Regions from separate parts of the Amycolatopsis sp. FBCC-B4732 genome, predicted to be linked through region 2. Evidence: riboswitches for the same ligand, from Rfam matches in the RefSeq annotation. Region 2 holds a riboswitch; each other region holds the start of a gene.

Region 1 (3,264 bases), 630 kb from region 2:
GTGACGTGCCGGTTCCGGAGCCCGTCGGCGCTCGTCTGCCCGGTCAGCACGACGTTGCCCTTCGCGGCGGTGTCGTAGCTCTTCAGCTTGAAGGTCTTCGTGAGCTGCGTGGTGCCGTCGGAATTGCCGGCGTAGCCGACGCTGGTCTTCGTGAACGCGGGCTTCGCGGTGAGCGCGGCGGCGTTCGCGGCATCCTGCGCGGTGAGCACGTCGCCCTTGCGCGCGGCCGAGTCGTCGGAGCCGTCGTTGGTGAGGTCCGGGTCGGCGATCGCGTAGAGCTGGTAGGGCCGCCCGGTGAGCGACTGGAAGTCGACGTCCACCAGCACGGTCGTGGCGGCCGGGTCGGTGACGTAGGTCTTGCGGAGGCGCCAGCGGTGCTGGTCGTCGGTGATGGTCTGCTCGTAGGTCAGGCTGTCGTCGTCGGTCCGCCGGACCTGCTGCGACTTCGCCGCGTGGTCGAGGTCGGCGAAGCTGCGGCCGTCGGTGACGACGAAGTTCAGCGAGCGGACGCTGGGCGTCGACAGGTCCGGGTAGTAGACCTCGGACAGCTGCCCGCCCTGGAGGGTGAACCAGACGTTGCTCGAGCGGTCGTGAGCGGTGCCGAAGCCGGTCTTGTTCGCGGGCAGCCAGCTGGGATGGGCGCCCGGGGCGCCGGGAGCATCCCCCTGGGCCGCCGCGATCCCCGGGATCAGACCGGTGACCAGCAGCCCGGCGAGGGCGCCGAACATGAGTTTGCGCATATCAACCCCACAGAAGATCGCTTCTGCACCGTTACAGAAGCGCTTGGGGAGTCTGCCCGCCGGATCTTCACCGGCGCGTGGTCCGATCCGGTGAACCACTGACCGTCACTGGTCCGGTCGGCGGTTCACGACCAGCGAACGGACTTCACGGCCTCGAAAGCGCACACTTGTTGTAGGTGCAACGGTGTAATCGAGGTGGAAACGTGGACGACGCGATGGACGCCTACTCGCGCGCGGTGAGCACGGTCGCCAGGACCGTGACCCCGCACGTCGCCGGGGTGCAGCTCGAGCGCGGGAGCGGGTCCGCGGTCGTCTTCGCCGAGGACGGCCACCTGCTCACCAACGCCCACGTCGTCAGCGACCACCGGCGCGGGGTCGCCACCTTCGCCGACGGCAGCGAGGTGCCCTTCGACGTCGTCGGCGCCGATCCGCTGTCCGACCTCGCCGTCCTGCGGGCGCGCGGGGAGACGCCGCCGGCCGCCACGCTCGGGGACGCCGACCGGCTGGTCGTCGGGCAGCTCGTCGTCGCCGTGGGGAACCCGCTCGGGTTCGCCGGGACGGTCACCGCCGGGGTGGTCAGCGCGCTCGGCCGGGCGCTGCCGGTGCGACAGGGGCGCACCACCCGCGTGATCGAAGACGTCATCCAGACCGACGCGGCGCTCAACCCCGGCAACTCCGGCGGCGCGCTCGCCGATTCGGCCGGCCGGGTCGTCGGCGTCAACACCGCCGTCGCCGGCGTCGGGCTCGGGCTCGCGGTGCCGATCAACGCGACGACGCGGCGGATCATCGACACGCTCGTCGTCGAAGGCCGGGTGCGGCGCGCGTACCTCGGCATCGTCGGCGTGCCCGCGCCGCTGCCGGACGACGTCGCCGGGCGCACCGGGCAGAGCGCCGGGCTGCGGGTGCGCGAAGTCGTTTCCGGCGGGCCCGCGGACCAGGCCGGCCTCAAGGCGGGCGACCTCGTGCTGACCGTCGGGCGCACCCGGGTGTCGGACGCCCAGGGCATCCAGCGCCGGCTCTTCGCGGAAGTGATCGGCACCGCACTGCCGATCACCGTGCTGCGCAACGGAGCCATGGTCGACGTCTACGCCACTCCGGCCGAGTTGGCCGGGTGACTTGAGTATCGTGCCCCGGCGTGGCATGGTCGGTGGCACAACACCAACGCGGGAGCTCGCGCCATGGCGGGCTGAGAGGGTGACTTGCGTTTCGCAGGCGTCACCGACCGCATGAACCTGACCGGGTAATGCCGGCGTAGGGAGTGAAAGTCGTTGACGACGCTGGAAAACAAGGACGTCTCCGTCACCACGGGTCCGATCACCGGCTCGCACAAAGTCTTCCACCAGACGGAATCCGGACTGCGCGTTCCCGCGCGCCGGATCGACCTCTCCAACGGCGAACACTTCGACGTCTACGACACTTCCGGCCCGTACACGGACCCGGAAGCGTCGATCGACGTCCACAGTGGACTGCACCGGCTGCGTGCCGGCTGGGCCGACGGGCGTGAGCACAACACCCAGCTCGGCTGGGCCAAGCAGGGCGTGATCACCCGCGAGATGGAGTACATCGCCGCGCGGGAACGGGTTTCCCCCGAGTTCGTGCGCGCCGAGGTCGCGAGCGGCCGCGCGGTGATCCCGGCCAACCGGAAGCACCCCGAGTCCGAGCCGATGATCATCGGCAAGAACTTCCTGGTGAAGATCAACGCCAACATGGGCAACTCGGCCGTCTGGTCGTCGGTCGAGGAAGAGGTCGACAAGATGGTGTGGGCGACCCGCTGGGGCGCCGACACGATCATGGACCTCTCCACCGGCAAGCGGATCCACGAGACGCGGGAGTGGATCATCCGCAACTCGCCGGTCCCGGTCGGTACCGTGCCGATCTACCAGGCGCTCGAAAAGGTCAACGGGGAGCCCGAAAAGCTGTCGTGGGAGGTGTACCGCGACACGATCGTCGAGCAGTGCGAACAGGGCGTCGACTACGTCACCGTGCACGCCGGCGTGCTGCTGCGCTACATCCCGCTGACCGCGCGGCGCGTCACCGGCATCGTCAGCCGCGGCGGCTCGATCATGGCCGCGTGGTGCCTCGCGCACCACCAAGAGTCCTTTTTGTACACGCACTTCGAGGAGCTCTGCGAGCTCCTGCGCCAATACGACGTCACGTTCTCCCTGGGCGACGGCCTGCGCCCGGGCTCGATCGCCGACGCCAACGACCGCGCGCAGTTCGCCGAGCTGGAAACCCTCGGCGAGCTGACGCACATCGCGCGCTCGCACGACGTCCAGGTGATGATCGAAGGCCCCGGCCACGTGCCGATGCACAAGATCAAGGAAAACGTGGAGCTCGAAGAGAAGCTCTGCGGCGAGGCGCCGTTCTACACGCTCGGTCCACTCGCGACGGACATCGCGCCGGGGTACGACCACATCACCTCGGCCATCGGCGCGGCCCAGATCGGCTGGTACGGCACGGCGATGCTCTGCTACGTCACGCCGAAGGAGCACCTCGGCCTGCCGAACCGCGACGACGTCAAGAC
Region 2 (3,264 bases):
ATCGCGCGCGGTTCCCTCGAACACGTCCCGGCTTCACGGGAAGCCGCGGAAGGGGAGCTCGCCAGGGCTCGTACCCACGTCGGTTCGGCGCGGCAGCTGCTGAACTCGGATCCGGAAGGCGCCTACACGCTGGCGTACGACGGCGCCCGCCGGGCTTTGGCGGCCATCCTGCAGAACCAGGGCCTGCGTGCGACGAGCCGCGGTGGCCACATCGCCGTCTACGAAGCGGTTCTCGCGCAGCTCGATCCGCCGCTGGGGCCGCTTCTGCGTCCCTTCAACCGGATGCGGGTTCGGCGCAACGAAGTCGCCTACCGTTCTTCCGTGGCACCTTCGGTGACTGCTGAAGATGTGACAGCCGACGTGGCGAAGGTCGAGGACCTCATCGGGGTCGCGGAGAAGGCGATCCCGAACATGTCCCGCTACTGATGGTGAGCCGCCCGCTCACGCGGAACGAGCGCGAGACCCTGGAAGTCCTTCTCGCGGGGGACTTCCCGGGCGCCGCTGAACTGCGGGTGCAGGCCGCCACCGCGAAGGTGAGCGGCCGCTGCGGTTGCGGGTGCCCGACCGTCGATCTCGAAGTCGATGCGGACGCGCCCACGTTCGAGGTCGCCGAGCGGGTGGCGGTCGAAGCCGACGTGCCGGGCGGCGGGCTCATCGTGTTCGTCGACGAAGGCCGGTTGTCGGCGCTCGAATACTGGACTGTCGAGGACGAGCCACCGGCCGCGTTTCCGGCACCGGAAGAGATCCGTTGAGAACGCCGCCGCTCGAGAAGTCAGAGCGGCGGCGTGGTCGAACTCAGCCGAGCAGGCCCATCAGGGCGATGGTGATCAGCACCACCGCGGGGGCGAGGGCGTTGATCCAGGCGCGCTGCGCGGAGGTGAGGGTGGCGGTGCTGTTCATGGCGTTTCCTAGGGCCGAAAACCGATGCTTCCGCCCTGCTCAGCGCGCTGATCTTGCGCTTCGTTAGCGGCTGTGATCGAACTCACCGGCATCCGGGTGACGGCGGCCCTTGGCGGTGAACCAGAGCACACCGCCGGCTGCCGCCACCATCGTCGCGAATGCTGCTGTGCCGACCACGATGGCCTGGGTCATGTCCGTCTCTCCTAGCAAAAGTCGTTTACCGAGAGACGTCGAACCGGCAAAAAAGTGCACTCAGAGTAACCAGGATCACAACGCCGAAAGCACCGAGTCGATCTCGGCCGCCAGGGAGAAGTCCTTCGCCGTCAGGCCGCCCGCCGAGTGCGTGCTGAGGCGGAACGTCAAGGTGCGCCAGCGGATGTCGATGTCCGGGTGGTGGTCGGCCGCCTCCGCCAGCACGGCCACGCGGTCCACCACCTCGATCGCCTGGGAGAACGAAGCCAGCTCCACCTCCCGGGAGATCACCGCTCCGGTACGCGTCCAGTTCGCGCCCAGTCGTCCGTCGGCCTCGGAGTCGCTCAAGATTTCCGTCATGTCTCCATGGTCGTCCGTCCTGGACTACGCTGCACGGTTGCCACGGGAGTCCGGTCAGCCGGGCTGAGAGGCGGGTCACCCCGCGACCGTTCGCACCTGACCGGATCATGCCGGCGAAGGGAGGGCTTCCTCTCCTCGTCCGGCGAAGTGCAGGAGGGGTAGATGAAACGCAGGGCTGTTCGCGCCGCGACGGCCATCGCCGTCGTCAGCGTCGTCGCCGCGGGGTGCTCGCTGTCGGACGGCGACGGTGGCACGCAGCAGACGCCCACCGTCACCCTCGTGACGCACGACTCCTTCCTGGCGCCGCAGGAGGTGCTCGACGCCTTCCAGAAGCAGTCGGGCATCAAGATTTCCGTGCTCAAGCAGGGCGACGCCGGATCGCTGACCAACAAGCTCGTGCTGACCAAGGCGAACCCGGTCGGCGACGTCGCGTACGGCGTCGACTCGACCTTCGCCTCGCGCGCGCTCAAGGAAGGCGTATTCGAGCCCTACACCAGCCCGGAAGCCGACCGCGGGCCGCAGCGCTACGCCGTCGATCCCGAGCACCGGCTCTCCGCCGTCGACGTCGGGGACGTCTGCGTCAACGTCGACACGAACTACTTCGCCACCAAGGGCATCCCGGCGCCGTCGAGCTACGACGACCTGGCCGACCCGAAGTACAAGGACCTCCTCGTCGCCGAGGACCCGGCCACGGCGTCGCCCGGGCTCGCGTTCCTCCTCGGCACCATCGCGAAGTACGGCGAGTCCGGCTGGCAGGGCTACTGGACGAAGCTGAAGGCCAACGGCCTCAAGGTGGTCAGCGGCTGGGAAGAGGCCTACACCAAGGACTTCTCCGGCTCCGCGGGCAAGGGGCCGCGGCCGATCGTCGTCTCGTACGCGTCTTCGCCGGCCGCCGAAGTCGGCGACGACGGCAAGCCGCGCACCAAGGCGCTGCTCGACACCTGCTACCGCCAGGTCGAGTACGCCGGCGTGCTGGCCGGCGGCAAGCAGACCGAAAGCGCGCGCAAGGTCGTCGACTTCCTTTTGTCGCAGCAGTTCCAGGCGACCGTCGCGGCCAACATGTACGTCTACCCGGCGCGCCAGGGCGTCGACCTGCCCGCGGGCTGGGCGCAGGTCGCGCCGCTGCAGCAGAAGCCGCAAGCGCTGACGGCGGACCAGGTGCAGGCCGGCCGGGAGAAGTGGATCGGCGAATGGCGCACGCTCGTGCAGTGACAGTGACACCCGAGGCTCCGCCCCGGGCCGGGGGCTCCGCCACCCGGAGCCCCCGCAAAGCAGCGGGGGCCCCGCCGAGAACCGCCCGCGGGCTCGGCCTGGCGCTGCTGGGGCTGGCCCCGATCGGGTTCCTGGTGGTCTTCTTCGCCTGGCCCGTGCTGGCGATCGTCGGGCGCGGGTTCGCCGAGGGCGGGCTCGACGTCGTCCTCGGCGACGCGCGGACCTGGCAGCTGGCCGGCTTCACCGTGGCGAGCGCGGCGGCGTCGACGGTGGTCGCCGTGGTCGCCGGGCTGCCGGTGGCGTTCCTGCTGGCCCGGGTGGAACTGCCCGGCGTCGGCCTGGCGCGGACCCTGGTGCTGGTGCCGTTCGTGCTGCCCACGGTCGTCGTCGGGCTGGCGTTCCGGGCGCTCTGGCCGGACGGCGGCGTGCTGCCGATCGTGCTGGCCAACGCCTTCTTCAACGTCGCGGTCGTCGCGCGCACGGTCGCCGGGCTGTGGGCGCGGCTCGATCCGCGGACGACCGACGCCGCCCGCGCGCTCGGCGCGTCCCCGTGGCGGGCTTTCCGCTCGGTGACGCTGCCCGCGCTGGCCCCGGCGGTCG
Region 3 (3,264 bases), 650 kb from region 2:
GGCGCCCGGATCGGCGGCGGCACGGGCACGAGCATCGGCAAGATCTTCGGCGGCGGTGGCGGCCACACCGACACCACACCGTCGACGACGCCGACCACCGGGACCAGCGACACCCAGGTGTCCCCGACGGAGACGACCACGACCCCGCCGGAAACGTCGACGGCCCCGACGACCTCGTCGGAGACGCCGACGACCACGCCGAGCACGTCGACGCAACAGCCGTCGACCTCGGCCCCGGCCACGACGGCCCCGCCCACCAGCCAGGGCGCGGCGACCACGCCGACGCCGTGACGGTGGTCAGGCCAGGTGGGTGCGGAGGGCTCGGGCAGCTTCGGTGGTCGCGCGGCCGACGTTGCGGGAGGCCCTCGCGTCGAGTACCGAAGGCAGTCGGTCGTCGTTGACCCGGCCACGACGGCCCCGCCCACCAGCCAGGGCGCGGCGGCCACGCCGACGCCGTGACGGTGGTCAGGCCAGGTGGGAGCGAAGGGCGCGAGTGGCTGACGACGATGCGGGACGCCCTCGCGTCGAGCCCCGAGTGACTGTGGTCAGACCAGGTGGGAGCGGAGCGCTCGGGCGGCCTCGGCGGGGTCCTCGGCCTCGGTGATCGCGCGGACGACGACGATGCGGGACGCCCCCGCGTCCAGCACCGAAGGCAGCCGGTCGCCGTCGATGCCGCCGATTGCGAACCACGGGCGTTCCGGGGCCCAGCCGGCCACCGCGCGCACCAGGTCCAGGCCCGGTGCGTCGCGGCCCGGCTTGGTCGGCGTCGGCCAGCAGGGGCCCGTGCAGAAGTAATCCACGCCGGGCTCCGCCGACGCCGACAGCGCCTGGTCGAGGGAGTGGGTCGAGCGGCCGATCACGACGGCGTCGCCGAGGATGCGGCGGGCCAGCGGGACCGGGATGTCGTCCTGGCCCAGGTGGAGCACGTCCGCGCCGACCGCCAGCGCCACGTCCGCGCGGTCGTTCACCGACAGCAGCGCGCCGTGGCGCTCGCACGCCTCCGCCAGCACCTCCAGCGCCGCGATTTCGGCCGCGGCCTCCAGCGGCGCGCCGCCGGTCTTGTCTCGCAGCTGGATGACGTCGACGCCGCCGGCGAGGGCCGCGTCGGCGAACGCGGCCAAGTCGCCGCGGGAGGTGCGGGCGTCCGTGCACAGGTACAGGCGCGCGGCGTCGAGGCGGGCGCGGATCTTGTCACCGGAGAGGGCGGGCATAGCGGCGACCGTACCCCGGGAGTTAGGGTGGACGGGTCCGCACGGGAGCCCGAGGCACGGGCTGAGAGGGAGCTGCCGCTCCGACCGTGGAACCTGATCCGGGTCATGCCGGCGCAGGGAGCGTGATCCCATGACGAACCTGGCAGTGGTGGGCGGCGGCGTGATCGGCCTGTCCGCGGCGTGGCGGGCCGCGAAGGCGGGCCACGACGTCACCGTGCACGATCCCGAGCCCGCCCGCGGCGGCGCGTCCTGGCTGGCCGGTGGCATGCTCGCCCCGGTCACCGAGGCCTGGCCCGGCGAAGAAGACGTGCTCAGCCTCGGTGAAGCGTCGCTGAAACGCTGGCCGGGCTTCGCGAGCGACCTGGGACAAGAGGGCGTCGACCCCGGTCTCGCCGGGCACGGGACGCTCGTCGTCGCGTTCGACAGCGCCGACGCCGGGCACCTCGACATCCTCGCCGGCTACCTGCACTCGATCGGCCGCGCGGCCGAGCGCCTCACCGGGCGGGAGACGAGGCGGCTCGAACCCGGCGTCGGGTCCGTCCGAAGTGGACTCCACGTGCCCGGCGACCTGGCCGTGGACAACCGGAAACTGCTCAACGCGCTCTACGCGGCGTGCGTCAACCACGACGTCCGGTTCGTGCGCGAGCGCGTCGAGGGCCTGCCGGACGCCGAAGCCGTCGTGCTCGCCGCGGGCGCGTGGACCGGGCGGCTGCACCCGCAGCTGGCCGGCGCCGTCCGGCCGCTCAAGGGCGAGATCCTGCGGCTGAAGCCCCGCCGCGGCTGCCTGCCGCCGCCCGCGCACACCGTGCGGGCGGTCGTCGAGGGCCGGCCGATCTACCTCGTCCCGCGCGGCGACCAGGAGCTCGTCCTCGGCGCCACGCAGTACGAAGCGGGCTTCGACCGGGCCGTCACCGCGCGGGGCGTGCGCGAGCTGCTCGAAGGCGCCGAACGCGTCTTCCCCGCGATCACCGAGTACGAGCTGGTCGAGACCGCCGCCGGCCTGCGCGCCGCCAGCCGGGACGTGCTGCCCTACATCGGTGTCCTGGACGACGGCGTCTTCGCCGCCACCGGGCACCACCGCAACGGCCTGCTGATGGCCCCCGTGACCGCGGCCGCCGTGGTCGCCTGGCTCGAGGGGGAGGAGCCGCCCCAAGGCGTCGAAGCGGCTTCGCCCGCCCGGCTGCAGAAGAAGGAGCACGTGTGATGGAGATCAAGCTCAACGGCCAGTGGACGGAGTTCCCGGACGGCGCGACCGTCGCCGACGTCCTCGACGCGTCCGGCGGCCCGCGGCCCGGGATCGCCGTCGCGGTCGACGGCGTCGTCGTCCGCCGGGGCGACTGGGCGGCCACCGTCGTGCCCAAGGGCGCGGGCGTCGACGTGCTCACCGCCGTCCAGGGAGGCTGAAGTGGACGAAGAACCGCTGGTCATCGGCACCGCCAAGCTGTCGTCCCGGCTGATCATCGGCACCGGCGGCGCGGCCAACCTGGCCGTGCTCGAACGCGCGCTGGTCGCCTCCGGCACCGAGCTGACCACCGTCGCGATGCGCCGCGCCGACGCCGAGGGCGGCTCCGGCGTCCTCGAACTGCTGAAGAAGCTCGGCATCGAGCTGCTGCCGAACACCGCGGGCTGCCGGACGGCCGCCGAAGCCGTGCTCACCGCGCAGCTCGCGCGGGAAGCGCTGGAGACCGATCTCATCAAGCTCGAAGTGCACGCCGACGACCGGACGCTGCTCCCGGACCCGTTCGAGACCCTCGACGCGGCCGAACGGCTGGCCGCCGACGGGTTCACGGTGTTCGCCTACACGAACGACGACCCGGTGCTCGCGCTGCGCCTGGAAGAGGCGGGCTGCGCCGCGGTGATGCCGCTGGGCGCGCCGATCGGCACCGGCCTCGGCATCCGGAATCCGCACAACATCGAGCTGATCGTTTCGCGGGCGGGCGTGCCGGTGATCCTGGACGCCGGAATCGGCACGGCCTCGGACGCGACGCTGGCGATGGAGCTCGGCTGCGACGCCGTCCTGCTGTCCACCGCCGTCACCCGTGCGGCCGATCCG

The links. A riboswitch is a leader RNA that binds a small molecule or an ion and turns the genes downstream of it on or off. The one in region 2 is predicted to bind thiamine pyrophosphate.
Region 1: linked by a shared signal. The riboswitch ahead of thiC (phosphomethylpyrimidine synthase ThiC) and the one ahead of MUY14_RS44065 (thiamine ABC transporter substrate binding subunit) in region 2 are both predicted to bind thiamine pyrophosphate.
Region 3: linked by a shared signal. The riboswitch ahead of thiO (glycine oxidase ThiO) and the one ahead of MUY14_RS44065 (thiamine ABC transporter substrate binding subunit) in region 2 are both predicted to bind thiamine pyrophosphate.

Annotation. Positions count from the first base shown of each region.
Region 1 is NZ_CP095376.1:9,012,694-9,015,957, reverse strand. It holds gene MUY14_RS40890 (glycoside hydrolase family 15 protein) at 1-740, opposite strand, end outside; gene MUY14_RS40885 (S1C family serine protease) at 944-1,855, shown strand; TPP riboswitch at 1,894-2,015, shown strand; gene thiC (phosphomethylpyrimidine synthase ThiC) at 2,009-3,264, shown strand, end outside.
Region 2 is NZ_CP095376.1:9,646,054-9,649,317, forward strand. It holds gene MUY14_RS44050 (hypothetical protein) at 1-426, shown strand, start outside; gene MUY14_RS44055 (hypothetical protein) at 426-752, shown strand; gene MUY14_RS47060 (hypothetical protein) at 964-1,092, opposite strand; gene MUY14_RS44060 (4a-hydroxytetrahydrobiopterin dehydratase) at 1,168-1,452, opposite strand; TPP riboswitch at 1,485-1,592, shown strand; gene MUY14_RS44065 (thiamine ABC transporter substrate binding subunit) at 1,615-2,664, shown strand; gene MUY14_RS44070 (iron ABC transporter permease) at 2,778-3,264, shown strand, end outside.
Region 3 is NZ_CP095376.1:9,001,033-9,004,296, forward strand. It holds gene MUY14_RS40805 (hypothetical protein) at 1-291, shown strand, start outside; gene thiE (thiamine phosphate synthase) at 546-1,211, opposite strand; TPP riboswitch at 1,243-1,348, shown strand; gene thiO (glycine oxidase ThiO) at 1,342-2,415, shown strand; gene thiS (sulfur carrier protein ThiS) at 2,415-2,615, shown strand; gene MUY14_RS40825 (thiazole synthase) at 2,617-3,264, shown strand, end outside.